Regions from separate parts of the Pseudomonas sp. JQ36 genome, predicted to be linked through region 1. Evidence: riboswitches for the same ligand, from Rfam matches in the RefSeq annotation. Region 1 holds a riboswitch; the other holds the start of a gene.

Region 1 (3,889 bases):
CACCGCGCTCGGATCGACCTGATAACCGCGCGCCGGTTGAATGCCGACGAAGGTCAGGCCAAAACGCAGACCGGCGATCATCATTCGCCCGTCACGGCACATCGGATCATTTTGCGGCGCGCCCCAGCGTTCCAGCACTGCCGCGCGATTGGCCTGCGGCAGCGCATTGAACATCGCCAGATAGGCGTCCATCGCCAGGCTTTGCTGGCACGGACGCAGGTCGATGCTGTCGAGATCGTTGCTGACGCCGCCGAGCAATTGCTGGATCAGTTCGGTGCCGCTGTCCGGCAACTCCGCCGTCAGCGGGAAGCCTTCCGCCTGCAACGCGCGCAGGATATTCAATGCCGCCGCCGGCGTATCGAGACCGACGCCATTGCCGATCCGGCCGTCGCGAGTCGGGTAGTTGGCGAGGATCAGCGCGATGCGTTTTTCCGTGTTCGGCAGCCGCGCCAGATCGCTCCAGCGCCGCGCCAGTTCAGCGACGAAATCCATGCGTTCGGGTTGCGCCCGGTAGCAGACCACGTCGGACTGGCTGCGCTCGCTGCGCCAAGCCAGGTCCTTGAAGCTGATCGGCCGGCTGATGATGCGCCCGTCAAGTTCCGGCAAAGCGATGTGCATCGCCAGATCTCGCGGGCCAAGGCCCTGCTCGCTGTCGCGCCAACCGGGTTCGTTGTCCTGGGCGCAGATCGCCTGAATCACCGGAATATTGCGCCGGAACGGGCGCAGATGCGGCGCTTCCGGGCTGGATTGCGCGAACCCGGTGGTGTTGAGAATCACCGCCGCCTCGACCTCGTCCAGCCAGTCCTCGACCACACTGAGGCAGCCGGGTTCTTTCAGGCTGGCGACGCCAATCGGCAACGGATTGAGCCCTGCCGCCTGCAAGCGCTGGCAGAACACATCGATGAACGCGGTGTTGGCCGCCTGCAAATGCGAGCGATAAAACAACACCGCCGCGACCGGTTGACCGGGCAGCCATTCGGCTTGCCAGTCGCTCAGTGCGGCGGTGTTTTTCTGTGGGTGGTAAATCGCCGTACGCGGCAGCGCCTGCGGTTCGCCCCAGGCGTAGTCGCGCGCCAGCCAGCGGTTGGCCAGACAATGAAAGAAATCCAGCGCATTGCCCATGCCGCCCTGACGCAGGAACTGCCAGAGGCGGTCGCGATCCTCGGCGGGCACGGTGCTCAGGTCACTGAGCTCCGGATCGGGACGATCATCGCCCGGCACCAGAATCACCTGCACCCCGCGCTCGGACAACTCCACCAGACGCTCGACACCGTAACGCCAATAGGCAATGCCGCCGTGCAACGAAATCAGAATGACCTTGGCGTGACGCAGCACTTCATCGACATACAAATCGACCGAAGCATGATTCTGCACCTGCATCGGATTGGCCAGACGCAGGTTCGGGTAATCCTCGGGCAGTTGCTGCGCCGCTTCGGCGAGCAGCGCCAGGCTGGAATCGCCGCTGCACAGGATCACCAGCTCGGCGGGGGTTTGTCCAAGGTCGGCAATGTTGTCATCCGACACGAAACCGCCGGGCTGGGTCCTGAGCAGGTGCATGGCTTAAACGCTGAGCGCGGCGCGCAGTTGCGCTTCGAGTTGCGCGGCGTCGAGTTCCTGACCGATCAGCACCAGACGGGTGACGCGCGCTTCGTCAGCGCCCCACTGGCGGTCGAAGTGCTTGTCGAAACGTGTGCCCACGCCCTGAATCAACAGGCGCATCGGCTTGTTCGGAATCGCCGCGAAGCCCTTTACACGCAGGATGCCGTGCTGCACAACCAGTTGCGTAAGCGCGTCGAGCAGCAGGCTTTCGTCGGCTTGCGGCAGTTCGATCGAGATCGAATCGAAGGCGTCGTGATCGTGGTCATCGTGATCGTCATCACCGTCGTGGTGGTGATCGTGATGGCTGTGACGGCTGTCGATATGTTCTTCGGATCCGGCACCGAGACCGATCAGCACGTCCAGCGGCAGGCGACCGTTGCTGGCTTCGATGATTTTTACTGCCGGCGGCAGTTCTTCGGCGACTTCAGCGCGAACGCGAGCCAGATCTTCGGCGCTGGTCTGGTCGGCCTTGTTGAGGATCACCAGATCGGCGCTGGCCAGTTGATCGGCGAACAGTTCGTGCAGCGGCGATTCGTGATCCAGATTCGGGTCGAGTTTGCGCTGGGCATCGACCTGATCCGGGAACGCAGCGAAGGTGCCAGCGGCCACGGCCGGGCTGTCGACCACGGTGATCACCGCATCCACGGTGCAGGCGCTGCGGATTTCCGGCCACTGGAAGGCTTGCACCAATGGTTTTGGCAGAGCCAGACCGGAGGTCTCGATCAGGATGTGATCGAGATCGCCGCGACGGGCGACCAGTTCACGCATCACCGGGAAGAACTCTTCCTGCACCGTGCAGCACAGGCAGCCGTTGGCCAGTTCGTAGACGCGGCCGGTGGCTTCTTCTTCGGTGCAGCCGATGGTGCATTGCTTGAGGATTTCACCGTCGATGCCCAGCTCGCCGAACTCGTTGACGATCACCGCGATACGACGGCCCTGAGCGTTGTCGAGCATGTGTCGCAGCAAGGTGGTTTTGCCCGAGCCGAGGAAACCGGTGACGATGGTGACGGGGAGTTTGGCCAGTGTTTTCATCGGATGCCCTTTGGCAAGGTGGCGGGCATGCGGGACGAGATCCGCTGCGAGCGTGCGCGCGGAAGAATTCGCCACCGGATCACCCCGCCCGGTTGTAGTGAGAAATCTGTCACGAGGCAGGTCTCCTGGCTGACGGTGTTCAGGCCTTGCGCCTGGCGTTCGTTGCGCCTTCCCGCGGGCTCAGTGGATTGAGCTGGCAGTGGCGTGGCAACGAACTTCACCGTTCACAGTTGCGGGGGCAGCCGCGGCTTTGACCGCGTTCCCTTCTTAGCTTCGGCGTGGGCCGAAGAACCTCGAAAGCGCAAGGCTACGCATCGGGTGGTGACCGGTCAATGGTTGGATTGGGGGCATATCCGTTGCTGCGGGGGTTGCTGATTACGGTTTCGCCATTGCGGCGGGTCACTTTTGCCAGACTTCGGGTTACGGGGTTTGGTTTTTTTGGATTGGGGGCATATCCGTTTCTGCGGGTGTCGCCGCTGGCGGTTTCGCCGTTGAGGCGGGTCACTTTTGCCAGACTTCGGGTTAAGGGGTTTGGTTTTTTTGGATTGGGGGCATATCCGTTTCTGCGGGTGTCGCCACTGGCGGTTTCGCTCTTACAGCGAGTCACCTTTTCCAAACGCCGAAAAGGTAACCCAAAAGGCTTTGCCCCGGCGTACGGCACTTCGCTGAGGCTCAGTGTTCCCTCGCTACGGTGTCCATCCGGGGGCATCGCCTACGGTTTGCTTCGCTGCACCTCCTCTCGATGTATGCGGCTTCGCCGCATGGCGCTGCGCGCCTAACCCCCTGATGGACACCTTCGCTCGGCCTGCCGAAGGGGCAGAAGATCAAAAGCCACATCAAAAGCCAGAGCCAAAGCAGGTCAAAAGATCGCAGCCTTCGGCAGCTCCTACATGGGATTGGGTGTGTTCAGTTGGAGTTTGGTCGACTGGCAGGCCGCCTTCGCGAGCAAGCCCGCTCCCACAGTTGGAATGGGTGTGTTCAGTTTGAAATTGGTCGGCTGTCAGGCCGCCATCGCCAGCAGGATGGCTCCTACAATTTAGATAGCGTGCACCCCATGCGGCGAAGCCGCCCCACTCAACACAATGAGCGTTAGCTCGAGTACCGCTTTTGATCTGAGGGCCCGTCGGCAGGCTGAGTGGAGGGATTTATCCGGGGGGGGGAGCGCAGCGACCGTTTGGCGCAGCCAAACACAGCGAGAGGAGGTGCAGCGAAGCAAACCGTAGGCGCTGCCCCCCGGATGAATCCCGCAGCGAAGGAA
Region 2 (3,889 bases), 1.5 Mb from region 1:
CCACAGATTCTGAATCGCGCAGGACAGCGAGGCCATGTCCATTTCCGGCAGCGTACGACGGCCGAAAATGTGTTTTTCACGATCGTCCATCAGTGCCGCGACCAGCACTTCGGCGCAGTCATTGATGCCTTCGACCTTGAGCTTCATGAACTCGTCACTGCGCTCGCCGAGGGCTTCGGCGGTACGCACGCGCTCTTCTTCGACGAGGTTCTGGATCTGCCCGCGCAAGCCGCGATCGCTGATGCGGATGAAACGCCATGGCTGCATCAGGCCGACGCTGGGCGCCTGATGCGCGGCTTCGAGCAGGCGGCGCAGCAACTCCGGCTCGACCGTGCCGCCGGTGAAGTGGCGCATGTCGCGGCGTTCGGCGATGACTTTATAGACCGCTGTGCGCTCGGCTTCAGTGAATGCGTTGTCGGTCATGGCCTCTTCGCGAGCAAGCCCGCTCCCACAGGGGTTAGGTGATCCAATGTGGGAGCGGGCTTGCTCGCGAAAGCGGCCTCAAGATCTGGCACAAACAGTGCCGCGATAGCCGCAGGATTCGACGGAAAGTAGAAATGCACGTACGACGCCGTCATCCGCCCTTCCCGATATACCGCCTCGGCTCCGCGCCCGCCATTCGGGCTCAGGCCCCGGGCGATCGGCGTCAGCTCAGTGGTGGTCAGGGAATGGTGATAGGTGTGGCCGCGCAACGAACCTTCCGGCAGATCCACCGCTTGCAGTGCCAGTGCCGCCAGACGTTTTTGCATTACCGCCTCACCGCGCAGCAGGCCGACCAGTTCGGCGCGGGTGCCGTCGACATCGGTCAACGCGTCGAGCAGATAGAGCATGCCGCCGCACTCGGCGAGCAACGGTTTGCCGGCGGCGTGGTGCGCACGGATCGCATCGAGCATCGCGGTGTTTTGCGATAACGCGACATGGTGCAATTCCGGATAACCACCGGGCAGATACAGACTGTCGGCCTCGGGCAATTGCGTATCGCGGATCGGCGAGAAGAAACTCAACTCGGCGCCCATCGCCCGTAGCAGGTCGAGACTGGCGCCGTAGGTGAAGGCAAAGGCCTCATCGCGAGCGACGGCGATGCGCACGCCGTCGAGCAGCGGTTCGGCAGGGATCACTTCAGGTGCGGCAAATTCCACGGCCGGTGGCAGCGCTACCTCGCAACTGCTGGCCAAGGCTTCGGCGGCGGCGTCGAGACGCAGGTCGAGATCATTCAATTCGCTGGCCTGCACCAGACCGAGGTGCCGGCTCGGCAACTCGATCCCGGTCTCGCGTGACAGCGCGCCGTACCAGCGCAGACCTTCGGTGAGGCTGCCTTCGAGCAACTGTGCATGACGCAAGGTGCCGACACGGTTGGCCAGCACGCCGGCGAATGGCAGGTCCGGCTGATACTTCGCCAAACCCAGTGCCAGGGCGCCAAAGGTCTGGGCCATGGCGGTACCGTCGATCACGCCGAGCACCGGCACGCCGAAATGCCGCGCCAGATCAGCGCTCGATGGTGTGCCGTCGAACAGGCCCATCACGCCTTCGATCAGGATCAGATCGGCTTCGGCAGCAGCTTCCCACAACAGACGGCGACTTTCCTGCTCGCCGACCATCCACATGTCCAGTTGATACACCGGCGCACCGCTGGCGCGCTCGAGAATCATCGGGTCGAGGAAGTCCGGGCCGCACTTGAACACGCGCACCTTGCGCCCCTGGTTGCGATGCAAGCGAGCGAGCGCGGCAGTGACGGTGGTCTTGCCCTGACCGGAGGCCGGCGCGGCAATCAGTACCGCCGGGCAGTGACGTGGTTGATTCAAAGTTCGACGCCTTTCTGCGCTTTGATGCCGGCCTGGAAGGCGTGTTTGAGCATGCCCATTTCGGTGACGGTATCGCCCATCTCGATCATTTCCGGCTTGGCCGCGCGACCGGTGACGATCACGTGCTGCATCGGCGGACGCGCCTGCAAGTCGCTGAGCACCTGATCAAGATCGAGGTAGCCGTGCTTGAGGGCGATGTTCAGTTCGTCCAGCACCACCAGGCCGATCGACGGATCGCGCAGCAGCTCGCGGGACACTGCCCACGCGGCTTCGGCGGCGGCGATGTCACGCTGGCGATCCTGGGTTTCCCAAGTGAAACCCTCGCCCATCACGTGAAAACGCACTTGCTCGGGAAAGCGGCGGAAGAACAGTTCTTCGCCGGTGCTGTTGCGACCCTTAATGAACTGCACCACGCCGCACTGCATGCCGTGGCCCATGGCGCGGGCGAGCATGCCGAACGCCGAGCTGCTTTTGCCTTTGCCATTGCCGGTCAGCACCAGCACCAGGCCGCACTCGTCAGGCGAATTGGCGATGCGTTCGTCGATCACGGCTTTTTTGCGCTGCATACGCGCCAGATGGCGTTCGTCGCGCTCGGGGGAATCGGTCATGGGGGAGCTCTCCGTTGAGGCTGGATAACGGCGGGCAGGCACAAGAATAGACGGCAAAAAGCCTGGCATCGCCCACCGTGATGCCGCTGGATGGATCAGGCCGGTCTCCGGGCTCATGAGCGGCGAATCGCCTGGCTGCGCGCCTTCCCGCTTCTGTCGAGGCAGTGGCTCAAGGCGCAGCTTTTACTCATTTACCGTTGCGGGGGCAGCGCCGGGATCGTGATCGTTCTTCGCCTGAAGACAACCCTCACCGGCTTCCCTGTTTCACTCTGTCGACACAGGTCACAGAGCACCTGAAACAAGCCGCGAAGGTTAGAGGGTTGGGGGTGGAGCGTCAATTAAAGAGGGGGCCGTCGGGCGAATAACTGCCGTCGATCAATTAACTGACGCCAATCTTGTGCCACACTGAGACAAGTGATATCAAAGAGCCATGCTTTTGTTTGAAAAAGCACACTACAACAATAAGGATGATGACGATGCAAGGCATGATCATCAGCAACCCGCGCCTGGAATTCCTGCGCCCGATGCTTGAACGCTGGTTTGACTGTATCGACCGCTACAACGCCATTCGCGGCGACAACGACACCCCTTACTGGCATGACGAGAAAGCCAATCTCGGATTGCTCTCCGCGGCGGCATGGATGGCCGAACTGGTGACCCTTTGCGATACCGCCACGCGCAAACAGAACGAGGAAGGCGAACGCAATGCCCGCGCCGACCTGTTCATCGCCGGGGCTGAAGACCGCGCCTACCTCCGGGCGACCCAACGCTGGCCGCGAGTCAACAACCTCAATCTGACCCAGGCCCTGCTGGACATCACCAGCGATGCCAAACGCATCAGCTTCGCCAGCGATCTCAAACTCGGCTGCCTGTTCGTCGCCCCGCAAAAGGCCCAGCACAGCGCCAGCCCCGAAGAACTGCAGGACATGGTCGACGACCTGCAAAAGGAACACTGCTGCGCGGTGGCCTGGTATTTCCCCTACGCCTACCGCAAGTTGCGCAGCGAAGCGGGCAACTATCACCCAGGCGTCGCCGTGCTGTTCAAAGAGGCCCGCGGTTGAGCGGTTGAACCATCGGGTGCGCAAGCTCCTCTATGATTAGGCAAGCATTCATAGGGAAGATCAGTAATGCGCAAAACCCAACTCGCTCTCGTCATCGCCCTCGCCGGAGGGCTCGCCGCCTGCGGTGAATCCTCCAGCCTGCAAGTTTCTGACGGCACCGGCCCGTCACCGAAACTGCCTGAACCGAACAAAACCCTGATCCCGACGGTGAACATCGCCCCGGCGGTCGGCTGGCCTGCGGGCGGCAAACCGACTGCTGCGGCCGGCACGCAAGTCGCGGCATTCGCCGAAGGCCTCGATCACCCGCGCTGGCTCTACGTACTGCCCAACGGTGATGTGCTGGTGGCGGAAACCAATGCCCCGCCCAAACCGGACGACAGCAGCGGCATTCGTGGCTGGGTGATGAAGAAAGTCATGG

What was found. A riboswitch is a leader RNA that binds a small molecule or an ion and turns the genes downstream of it on or off. The one in region 1 is predicted to bind cobalamin.
Region 2: it holds a riboswitch for cobalamin, as region 1 does, so the genes downstream of both, cobO (cob(I)yrinic acid a,c-diamide adenosyltransferase) here and cobW (cobalamin biosynthesis protein CobW) in region 1, are expected to answer to the same signal.

Annotation. Positions count from the first base shown of each region.
Region 1 covers NZ_CM132642.1:2,028,956-2,032,844, forward strand. Annotated here, with positions in the region: gene cobN (cobaltochelatase subunit CobN) at 1-1,557, opposite strand, end outside; gene cobW (cobalamin biosynthesis protein CobW) at 1,561-2,631, opposite strand; cobalamin riboswitch at 2,730-2,942, opposite strand.
Region 2 covers NZ_CM132642.1:555,659-559,547, reverse strand. Annotated here, with positions in the region: gene bluB (5,6-dimethylbenzimidazole synthase) at 1-423, opposite strand, end outside; gene ACS4NR_RS02715 (cobyrinate a,c-diamide synthase) at 420-1,802, opposite strand; gene cobO (cob(I)yrinic acid a,c-diamide adenosyltransferase) at 1,799-2,410, opposite strand; cobalamin riboswitch at 2,492-2,722, opposite strand; gene ACS4NR_RS02705 (hypothetical protein) at 2,887-3,471, shown strand; gene ACS4NR_RS02700 (PQQ-dependent sugar dehydrogenase) at 3,538-3,889, shown strand, end outside.